DNA from 2 places in the Thermosinus thermophiluss DSM 23256 genome. Region 1 is predicted to be linked to the other one. Evidence: riboswitches for the same ligand, from Rfam matches in the RefSeq annotation. Region 1 holds a riboswitch; the other holds the start of a gene.
The links. A riboswitch is a leader RNA that binds a small molecule or an ion and turns the genes downstream of it on or off. The one in region 1 is predicted to bind lysine.
Positions count from the first base shown of each region.

Region 2: it holds a riboswitch for lysine, as region 1 does, so the genes downstream of both, dapB (4-hydroxy-tetrahydrodipicolinate reductase) here and lysA (diaminopimelate decarboxylase) in region 1, are expected to answer to the same signal.

Region 1 is NZ_FNBU01000021.1:7,906-12,119, reverse strand. Features, by position in the region: gene rnr (ribonuclease R) at 1-1,529, shown strand, start outside; lysine riboswitch at 1,635-1,814, shown strand; gene lysA (diaminopimelate decarboxylase) at 1,934-3,220, shown strand; gene BLQ99_RS11510 (LL-diaminopimelate aminotransferase) at 3,509-4,214, opposite strand, start outside.
Region 2 is NZ_FNBU01000002.1:3,849-8,062, reverse strand. Features, by position in the region: gene BLQ99_RS01290 (hypothetical protein) at 82-399, shown strand; gene BLQ99_RS01285 (YlmC/YmxH family sporulation protein) at 421-717, shown strand; gene BLQ99_RS01280 (general stress protein) at 778-1,410, shown strand; lysine riboswitch at 1,497-1,672, shown strand; gene dapB (4-hydroxy-tetrahydrodipicolinate reductase) at 1,784-2,578, shown strand; gene BLQ99_RS01270 (aspartate-semialdehyde dehydrogenase) at 2,603-3,631, shown strand; gene dapG (aspartate kinase) at 3,654-4,214, shown strand, end outside.

The DNA of each region.
Region 1 (4,214 bases):
GGCGCGATCTCCGTGACCTGCCCATCGTCACGATTGACGCCGAGGACGCGAAAGACCTGGATGATGCCGTCCATGTCGAGCGGCTGTCCGCCGGCCGCTATCTGCTCGGCGTCCACATCGCCGACGTGAGCTACTATGTGCGGGAAAATACCCCGCTCGACGTCGAAGCCCGCCGCCGGGGAACAAGCGTCTATTTGGTCGACCGGGTGCTGCCGATGCTGCCGCCGCGGCTGTCCAACGGCATTTGCAGCCTTAATGCCGGCGAAGACCGCCTGACCTTGTCGGTCCATATGGAAATCGATGCCGGCGGTCGCATTGTCCGCTACGAAATATTTCCCAGCGTAATCCGCGTCCATACGCGTCTGTCCTATAATATCGTGCGGCGGATATTGGTTGACCGGGATGAAAACTTGCGGCGGCAGTATGCCGACCTTGTCGACCACCTGGAGGAAATGGCCCGGCTGTGCCATATCCTGCGGGAGCGGCGTATGCGCCGCGGAGCCATTGATTTCGATTTCCCGGAAATAAAGGTCAAGCTGGATGAGGAGGGGCGGCCGGTTGAACTGGTCAAGCGGGTCCGCAGTCTGGCCGAGTCCATTATAGAGGAGTTCATGCTGGCGGCCAACGAGACGGTGGCCGAACACCTGCACCGGCTTGGCGTGCCGGCAGTCTACCGCGTTCACGAGGAGCCGGACCCGGAAAAGATGGAAAAGCTCAACGATCTTCTCCATAATTTTGGCCAGCGGTTAACTTCAGTCGACGATATTCATCCGATTGCCCTGCAGAAAGTGCTTACCCGCATTGCCGGCCGGCCGGAAGAGCGGATTATCAGCACGGTTATGCTGCGCTCGCTCAAACAGGCCCGTTATGAGGCGGAAAACCTTGGCCACTTCGGCCTGGCGGCCCGGTATTACACCCATTTTACCTCACCAATCCGCCGCTATCCTGACCTCATCGTCCACCGCATTTTGCGCGAAACTTTCACTACCGGCGAATTGTCGGCCAAGCGGCGGGAAAAGCTGGCCAAAATGCTGCCGGCCGTGGCCCAGCACTCGTCAGAGCGGGAGCGGGCGGCGGCTGAGGCCGAACGGGAGACGGTAGACCTTAAGAAAGTGGAATACATGGCCCGGTTCGTCGGGGACGAATTTCCCGGCATTATCAGCGGGGTGACCGCCTTCGGCCTGTTCGTTGAGCTGGATAACGGCGTCGAAGGACTGGTTCATGTTTCCAGTATGGATGACGACTACTACCAGTTTGCGGAAGAGCAATATGCCCTGATCGGCGAGCGCAGTAAGCGCACCTACCGCCTGGGCGATGCGGTAGCGGTACGGGTGGTGCGCGTCAATCCCGCCGACCGCACCATTGACCTTGCCTTTGCCGCCGAACCGTGGCGGGGCGAAGCTGATAAGGCGGCCAACGACCAAGGCCGGAAAGGGAACAAGGTCAAGGGCAAAACGGGGAATAAACGCCAGTCCAAAAGCGGCGGCAAGGCCAAGGCGGCTGCCAAACCGAAAAACCGCTTGAAATAGCCTTCTCAACGCGGGGGAAGAGAGTCTGCCGTGAAGGCGGGACGGGCGGGAAAAAGTGTTGACACACCTGCCTCGCTTCGGTATACTAGAGACGATAATTAAATATAGTGAGATAGAGGTGCGGCTATTAAGAGTATGCATTCATGAGCAGGCCGGCGATGAAGGGTGCAGAAAGGAATATCCGCCGAAGCAGCAGGTCATGGCCAAGGACCTTCTGCTGGTCTTGCCGCTAAATAAGGGTAAGACTGTCATCCGAGCAAATTCGGGTGGAGCGCTATCTTGCACGGCTAGTATAGGGCTTGGTATAAGCATTTTTAGCGGCTTGCGAGATGGTCTCGCAGGCCGTTTTCATATTAGCTGAGGCGCTCCCGGCCGCATTCAATATTCTAACAGGAGGTATCCTTATGGCAGAGAAAAAGCTCCCCTTTACCAAAGCAAAATTGGAAGAAATCATTCGCCAGCATAAGACGCCTTTTCATATTTATGATGAGAAGGGTATCAGGGAAAATGCCAGAAAGTTGACGGCCGCGTTTGCCTGGGCGCCTGGGTTCAAAGAATATTTCGCCGTAAAAGCAACGCCTAATCCGTATATCCTGCAGATCCTGCGGGAAGAAGGATTCGGCGCCGATTGCAGCTCGCTCGCCGAACTGGTTCTGGCCGAAATGGCCGGCATTACGGGCGAAGAAATTATCTTTTCCTCCAACGACACGCCCGCTGAGGAGTACATTAAAGCCAAACAATTGGGCGCGATCATCAACCTGGACGATATTACCCATATCGAATTTTTAGAAAAACACGCCGGTCTGCCTGAGATTATTTCGTTCCGCTATAATCCCGGGCCGCTCCTTAAACAGGGCAACACCATCATCGGCAAGCCGGAAGAGGCCAAATATGGTTTGACGCGCCAGCAGCTATTTGACGCTTACCGCATCGTGCAGGCCAAAGGGGTTAAGCGGTTCGGCCTGCATACTATGGTCATCTCCAACGAGCTCAATCCGCAGTGCTTTGTCGAAACGGCCAACATGATGTTTGACCTGGCCATTGAAATTTATCAAAAACTTGGCATCAAGGTTGAGTTTATCGATTTGGGCGGCGGTATTGGCATTCCCTACCGTCCCGAGCAACAGCCGGTTGACCTTGCCTATGTGGGTGAAGAAATCCGTAAGGCCTATGAGGCCAAGATTGTCGCTAACGGCCTGCATCCGGTCAAGCTGGCCATGGAATGCGGCCGCATGATCACCGGCCCGTACGGCTATTTGGTGGCACGGGTGTTGCACAAAAAAGAGATTTACAAGAACTACGTCGGGCTTGATGCCTGCATGGCCAATCTGATGCGGCCCGGCATGTATGGTGCGTACCACCACATTACCGTGGCCGGCAAGGAAGATTGGCCGGCTGACCATATTTACGACGTAACCGGCTCACTGTGCGAAAACAACGATAAGTTCGCCATCGACCGTCCGCTGCCCCGCATCGACATTGGCGATATTGTCGTTATCCACGACACCGGCGCCCACGGCCATGCGATGGGCTTCAACTACAACGGCAAACTGCGTTCGGCCGAACTGCTGCTGCGCCCCGACGGCAGCGTCAAACTCATCCGCCGCGCCGAAACCCTTGCCGACCTGTTCGCTACTCTTAACTTTCCCCAGTGCGAACTGAGCCTGGCGGCCGCGTCGACAACCGAATAAAAAAGTCCTGTCAGCGTATGCGCTGACAGGACTTTTTTACTGTGCGAAATTTTTTTAACCGCCAAGTACGCAAAGAGCGCAAAGTAATTTTTAGGCGCGACATGCGTCGCGCCCGTTATACCCTTTGCGGCCTACCCTGAAAAGCGTAAAACCGCAAAGTGCGCAAAGAACGCAAAGGGCTACGCGCGCGACAGTTGTCGCGCGAGATTAGTTCAAAAACTTACTTTTCATGCTTTGTGGTGCCATTTATTGGCATGATTATCTCCGCGGTTCAATACTCGGTTTTCTTTACAGCTTGAGGCGGGTTTTGATGCGCTCGATGGCCCGCTCGGTGTTTTCGCGGCTGCCGAACGCAGTAAGGCGGAAGTAGCCCTCGCCGGAGGGACCGAAGCCGGAGCCCGGTGTACCGACGATATGGGCTTCGGTAAGGAGTTTGTCAAAGAAAGCCCAAGAGTCAAGGTTATGGGGCGTTTTAAGCCAGATATAGGGGGCGTTGACGCCGCCAAAGACCTGCAGGCCCACACTCTCAAGCCCTTCGCGGATGATTTTGGCATTGGTCATATAGTACTGAATGATTTCGCGGATTTGCTTTTGCCCTTCGGGGCTGTAGACGGCTTCGGCGCCCCGCTGGACGATGTAGGGCACGCCGTTGAACTTGGTCGTCTGGCGGCGGTTCCACAACTTGTTGAGCGGATACTTTTCGCCGGCGGCGGTGGAGGCCATGACGGTTTTGGGCACGACCGTGTAGGCGCAGCGCGTGCCGGTGAAGCCGGCCGTTTTCGAGAAGGAGCGGAATTCGATGGCTACTTCTTTCGCACCCTCGATTTCGTAAATGCTGTGGGGAATATCGGGTTCTTGGATGTAGGCTTCATAAGCGGAGTCAAAAAAAATAATCGCGTCGTTCTCCCGGGCATAATCTACCCATTTCTTAAGTTCGGCTTTGGACAGGGTAGTACCGGTCGGGTTATTGGGCACGCATAGATAAATCATGTCC
Region 2 (4,214 bases), on a different contig from region 1:
CCATTTGGCCGTTTTTTCTTTTTGACATAAATTTTGTCTCTCTGCATATCCATTTGTTAGAAGTATGTAGGGGGGGACTACATGTATGCCATTGGCCTTATTATCCTTCTTACGCTGCTAATAGCATGGTCATTGTGGCTTAGGGCGTGCCGTTTCCGGCAAATGCTTGATGAAAACAAGACCAAACCGTCGCCGGTTTCGCTTGCCGTACAGGAACTGGTGGCGACCGCAGGCGGAATATATCTTTCACTGATTATGCTTGTGTCTTTTTTAAAATTGGAAATACCTTCAACGGTGGGACTTTTGACTGTCGCTATCGACCCGTTGGCGCTAATTTCCTTGGGCGTAGCCATTATTCAGCCGCTGTTTCTAAAACTCTACCTTCTTTTACATAAATAGAACTTATAGAGGGAGGATACTATGCGTCTAAGTGAACTATCAGGGAAAGAAGTAATTAATCTTGGTGACGGTACCCGTCTCGGCATAATTGATGAATGTGAATTAACTTTTGATAGTAAAACCGGGCGGATAAACGCTCTAATATTACCTACCCGTGGCGGGTTATTCAGTTTCTTCAGTGACAACCGGAGTTCGACAATTCCGTGGCATGCCATTAAACGGATTGGCGATGAGGTCGTTATTGTCGACTTGAACAACGCCATTGACCGCCTGTACGCTGGTAGTATGCGACGCGAGCGTTACGAAGACGAATATTAAAAGCGATGGTGGGAAGACTAACATTAAATTGTAATACAATTAATGTTAGGAGGGCATACCATGGCACCAAACAATACAAATCAACAAAATCAAGGTACAACAAACAATGTTGTTACAAGTTATGCCAAGACTCAAACTACATCCATGCAGTCGCAGGCAGTGACACAATCGGCTGTTCAAGGTCAAGCCGCTAAAACTGGCACCGGTGGTCAGAATGTAAAAATGGTTATCGGGGTCTTTGATTCCCACCAACAGGCTGAAAAAGCGGTAAGCGAACTGCGTAACCAGGGGTTTTCTACGGAAGAAATCAATGTTGTCTCCAAAGAACGTAAAAGGCAAAATAACACTGAATTTGTTGATGACGATATTACCGATGGCGCTCTTACCGGCGGAACATTGGGTGGGATCGGCGGTCTCATGGTAGGGGCAGGAGCGCTTGCTATTCCTGGTATTGGACCGATCGTTGCTGCCGGACCTATTGCCGCGGCATTGAGCGGCGCGGTAGCAGGGGGTATTGCCGGAGGGTTGATCGACTGGGGTATTCCGGCAGAGGTGAGCCGGCGCTATGAGCAGCATGTTGCTGAAGGCGGAATTTTAGCGGTAATCCGGTCTGATGCGACGAAAGTACAGCAAGCGGCCCAAGTTCTCCGGCAAAATGGTGCTCGGGACGTAGAAAGTCATAATGCCCGGTAGGAAAAATAATAAATTTTTTTAAATATGTTTGACACTGGTGTAACCATTATTATACAATGAACGTAAAATGAATAATAAACCTGCGCAGGGTGAGTAGAGGTGCGGTCCTCAAGAGTACTTTCAGGGAGAGTGGCGTCCAGGATCTGAAAGGAAAGGGATGACCGCCGAAGTACGAAAGAGTGCCAAGCTTTCGTGCTGGTGTTGCGCCGAACAGGTGTAACACTGTCACCAAAGTTAATTTTGGTGGAGCGCTATCTCAACTAAGGGCGGGGAAACACCAGTGTTTCTTGTTCCCTTTAAGGCTGTCTGCTAGTGGCAGCCGGTGAGATAGCGTTCACCGGCTGCTTCTTATTTTTATAGGAGGTGAAAGGTAATGATTCGGGTAATGGTGTGTGGAGCTTATGGGAAGATGGGTCGCGAAGTTTTGAAGGCAGTACATAGGGACGAACAACTCAGCATTGTAGGTGCGGTAGACATCAAGTCCAATTTTGATGATGTCGGTGAACTGATCGGTGCAGGCAAAATAGGTGTAACCGTTGGCAACGACCTGCAAACGGTCATTAACGAAACCAAACCCCAGGTTATGGTTGATTTTACAAACCCCGATACGGTAATGAACAATATCCGTATCGCAATTAAAAACGGTGTTTGTCCCGTAGTCGGCACTACCGGTCTTAGCGAGGCCGATGTGTCTGAAGTAAGGGAATTATGCAAGCAAAGTCGTGTAAATGCGATTATTTCCCCGAATTTTTCCGTGGGCGCAGTGCTTATGATGCAACTGGCGCAGGAAGCTGCGAAATATTTCCCCCATGTGGAAATTATTGAGCTGCACCACGACCAAAAACTGGATGCACCGTCAGGAACAGCGCTGCGAACGGCCGAGCTAATCATGCAGAACCGTGGCAGTATGCATCAGGGACATCCTGCCGAGGTGGAAAAACTGGCTGGTTCCCGTGGCGGCAATTTTGAAGGCATTCGTATCCATAGTGTGCGACTGCCCGGATATGTGGCTCATCAAGAGGTTATCTTCGGTGGTCTTGGGCAGACGTTAACGATTCGCCATGATTCCATTTCCCGTGAGTCTTTCATGCCGGGTGTGTTGTTGGCGTGCAAGCGGGTTTTAACCGTCGACGGACTTGTCTACGGACTGGAAAACATTATGAAGTGAACTGAGTAATAGGAGGCGAGAGTTATGAAATACAATGTTGCAATCTTGGGAGCGACCGGTGCGGTAGGACAGGAATTTATTAAGCTAATTGAAGAGCGTAAGTTTCCGGTGGGGAAGTTAAAATTACTTGCTTCCGAAAGGTCTGCCGGCAAACAGATGCAAGTTTTGGGCGAAACATATACTGTCGAAGAAGCAAAAGCCGAATCGTTCAAAGACGTGCAAATTGCTCTTTTTGCCGGGGGACCGGCCAGCAAGGTTTTTGCTCCGGAAGCCGTTAAAGCTGGCGCCGTCGTGATAGACAATTCCAGCACTTTCCGGATGGATCCCGATGTACCGCTTGTTGTCCCGGAAGTAAATCCGGAAGCAATTAAAAATCACAGAGGCATTATTGCCAACCCAAACTGCTCGACGATTATTATGGCTATGGCCTTAAAACCGATTTACGACCGAGTAAAAATCAAACGGGTTGTTGTTTCTACTTATCAGGCTGTTTCCGGAGCCGGCAAAGAGGCTATCGACGAATTAACCGACCAGGTAAAGGCAATAATGGAAGACCGCCCGGTCGAGGCTCGTATCCTGCCTAGCGCTAGCCTGCCCAAACACTACCAGATTGCTTTTAACCTGATACCGCAGATTGATGTTTTCGTTGAAGACGGTTACACTAAAGAAGAAATGAAAATGGTTCATGAAACCCATAAAATTTTCAACGATTATAGCATTGCCATTACGGCTACAACGGTTCGCGTACCTGTTTACCGCAGTCATTCCGAAGCCATTAACCTAGAATTAGCGGGGCCGCTCTCGGTTGAGGAAGCACGCAGTGCCCTTGCCGCTTTTCCCGGTGTTATCGTGCAGGATGACCCCGCCGAAATGCTCTATCCAATGCCACTTTATACATCTAATCGCGATGAAGTGTTTGTCGGCAGGCTTCGCCCCGATAAGTCGGTCACTTATGGGCTCAACATGTGGGTAGTGGGGGATCAAATCCGCAAAGGAGCGGCCCTAAATGCCTTGCAAATTGCTGAGTACATGATTGACCATAAATTAGTATGAGGTGTGACGGATGCGTATAATTGTGCAAAAATTTGGAGGGACTTCGGTCGCATCCTCCCAGGTTAGAGAACTTGTTGTCCAAAAAATTCACAGCGCAATGGAGCAAGGGTTTAGTCCTGTCGTAGTGGTTTCCGCTATGGGGCGGAAAGGGGACCATTATGCTACCGATACCCTGATTGACCTTGCCCGCTCCGCATACAAACATATTGCTGCCCGCGAACTAGATCTGATTATGTATTGCGGTGAAATCATCTCCGCGGTAGTCATGACAGGCACGCTGCAAGCAGCTGGTATTGATGCGGTCATGCTGACCGGCGGTCAGGCCGGTGTTATTACCGATAATAATTTCAATAACAGTCGAATTTTAAAAGTTGATCCTTCACGATTGATGGGCTTGCTCAGGATGGGCAAAACGCCAGTGGTTTGCGGCTTTCAGGGCGTTACTGTCGACGGTGAATTCACGACGCTTGGGCGGGGAGGAAGTGATACTACGGCGGCGGCTTTGGGAGCGGCTCTCAATGCCGAAATGGTTGAGATATACACAGATGTCGACGGAATCATGACTGCTGATCCGCGCATAGTG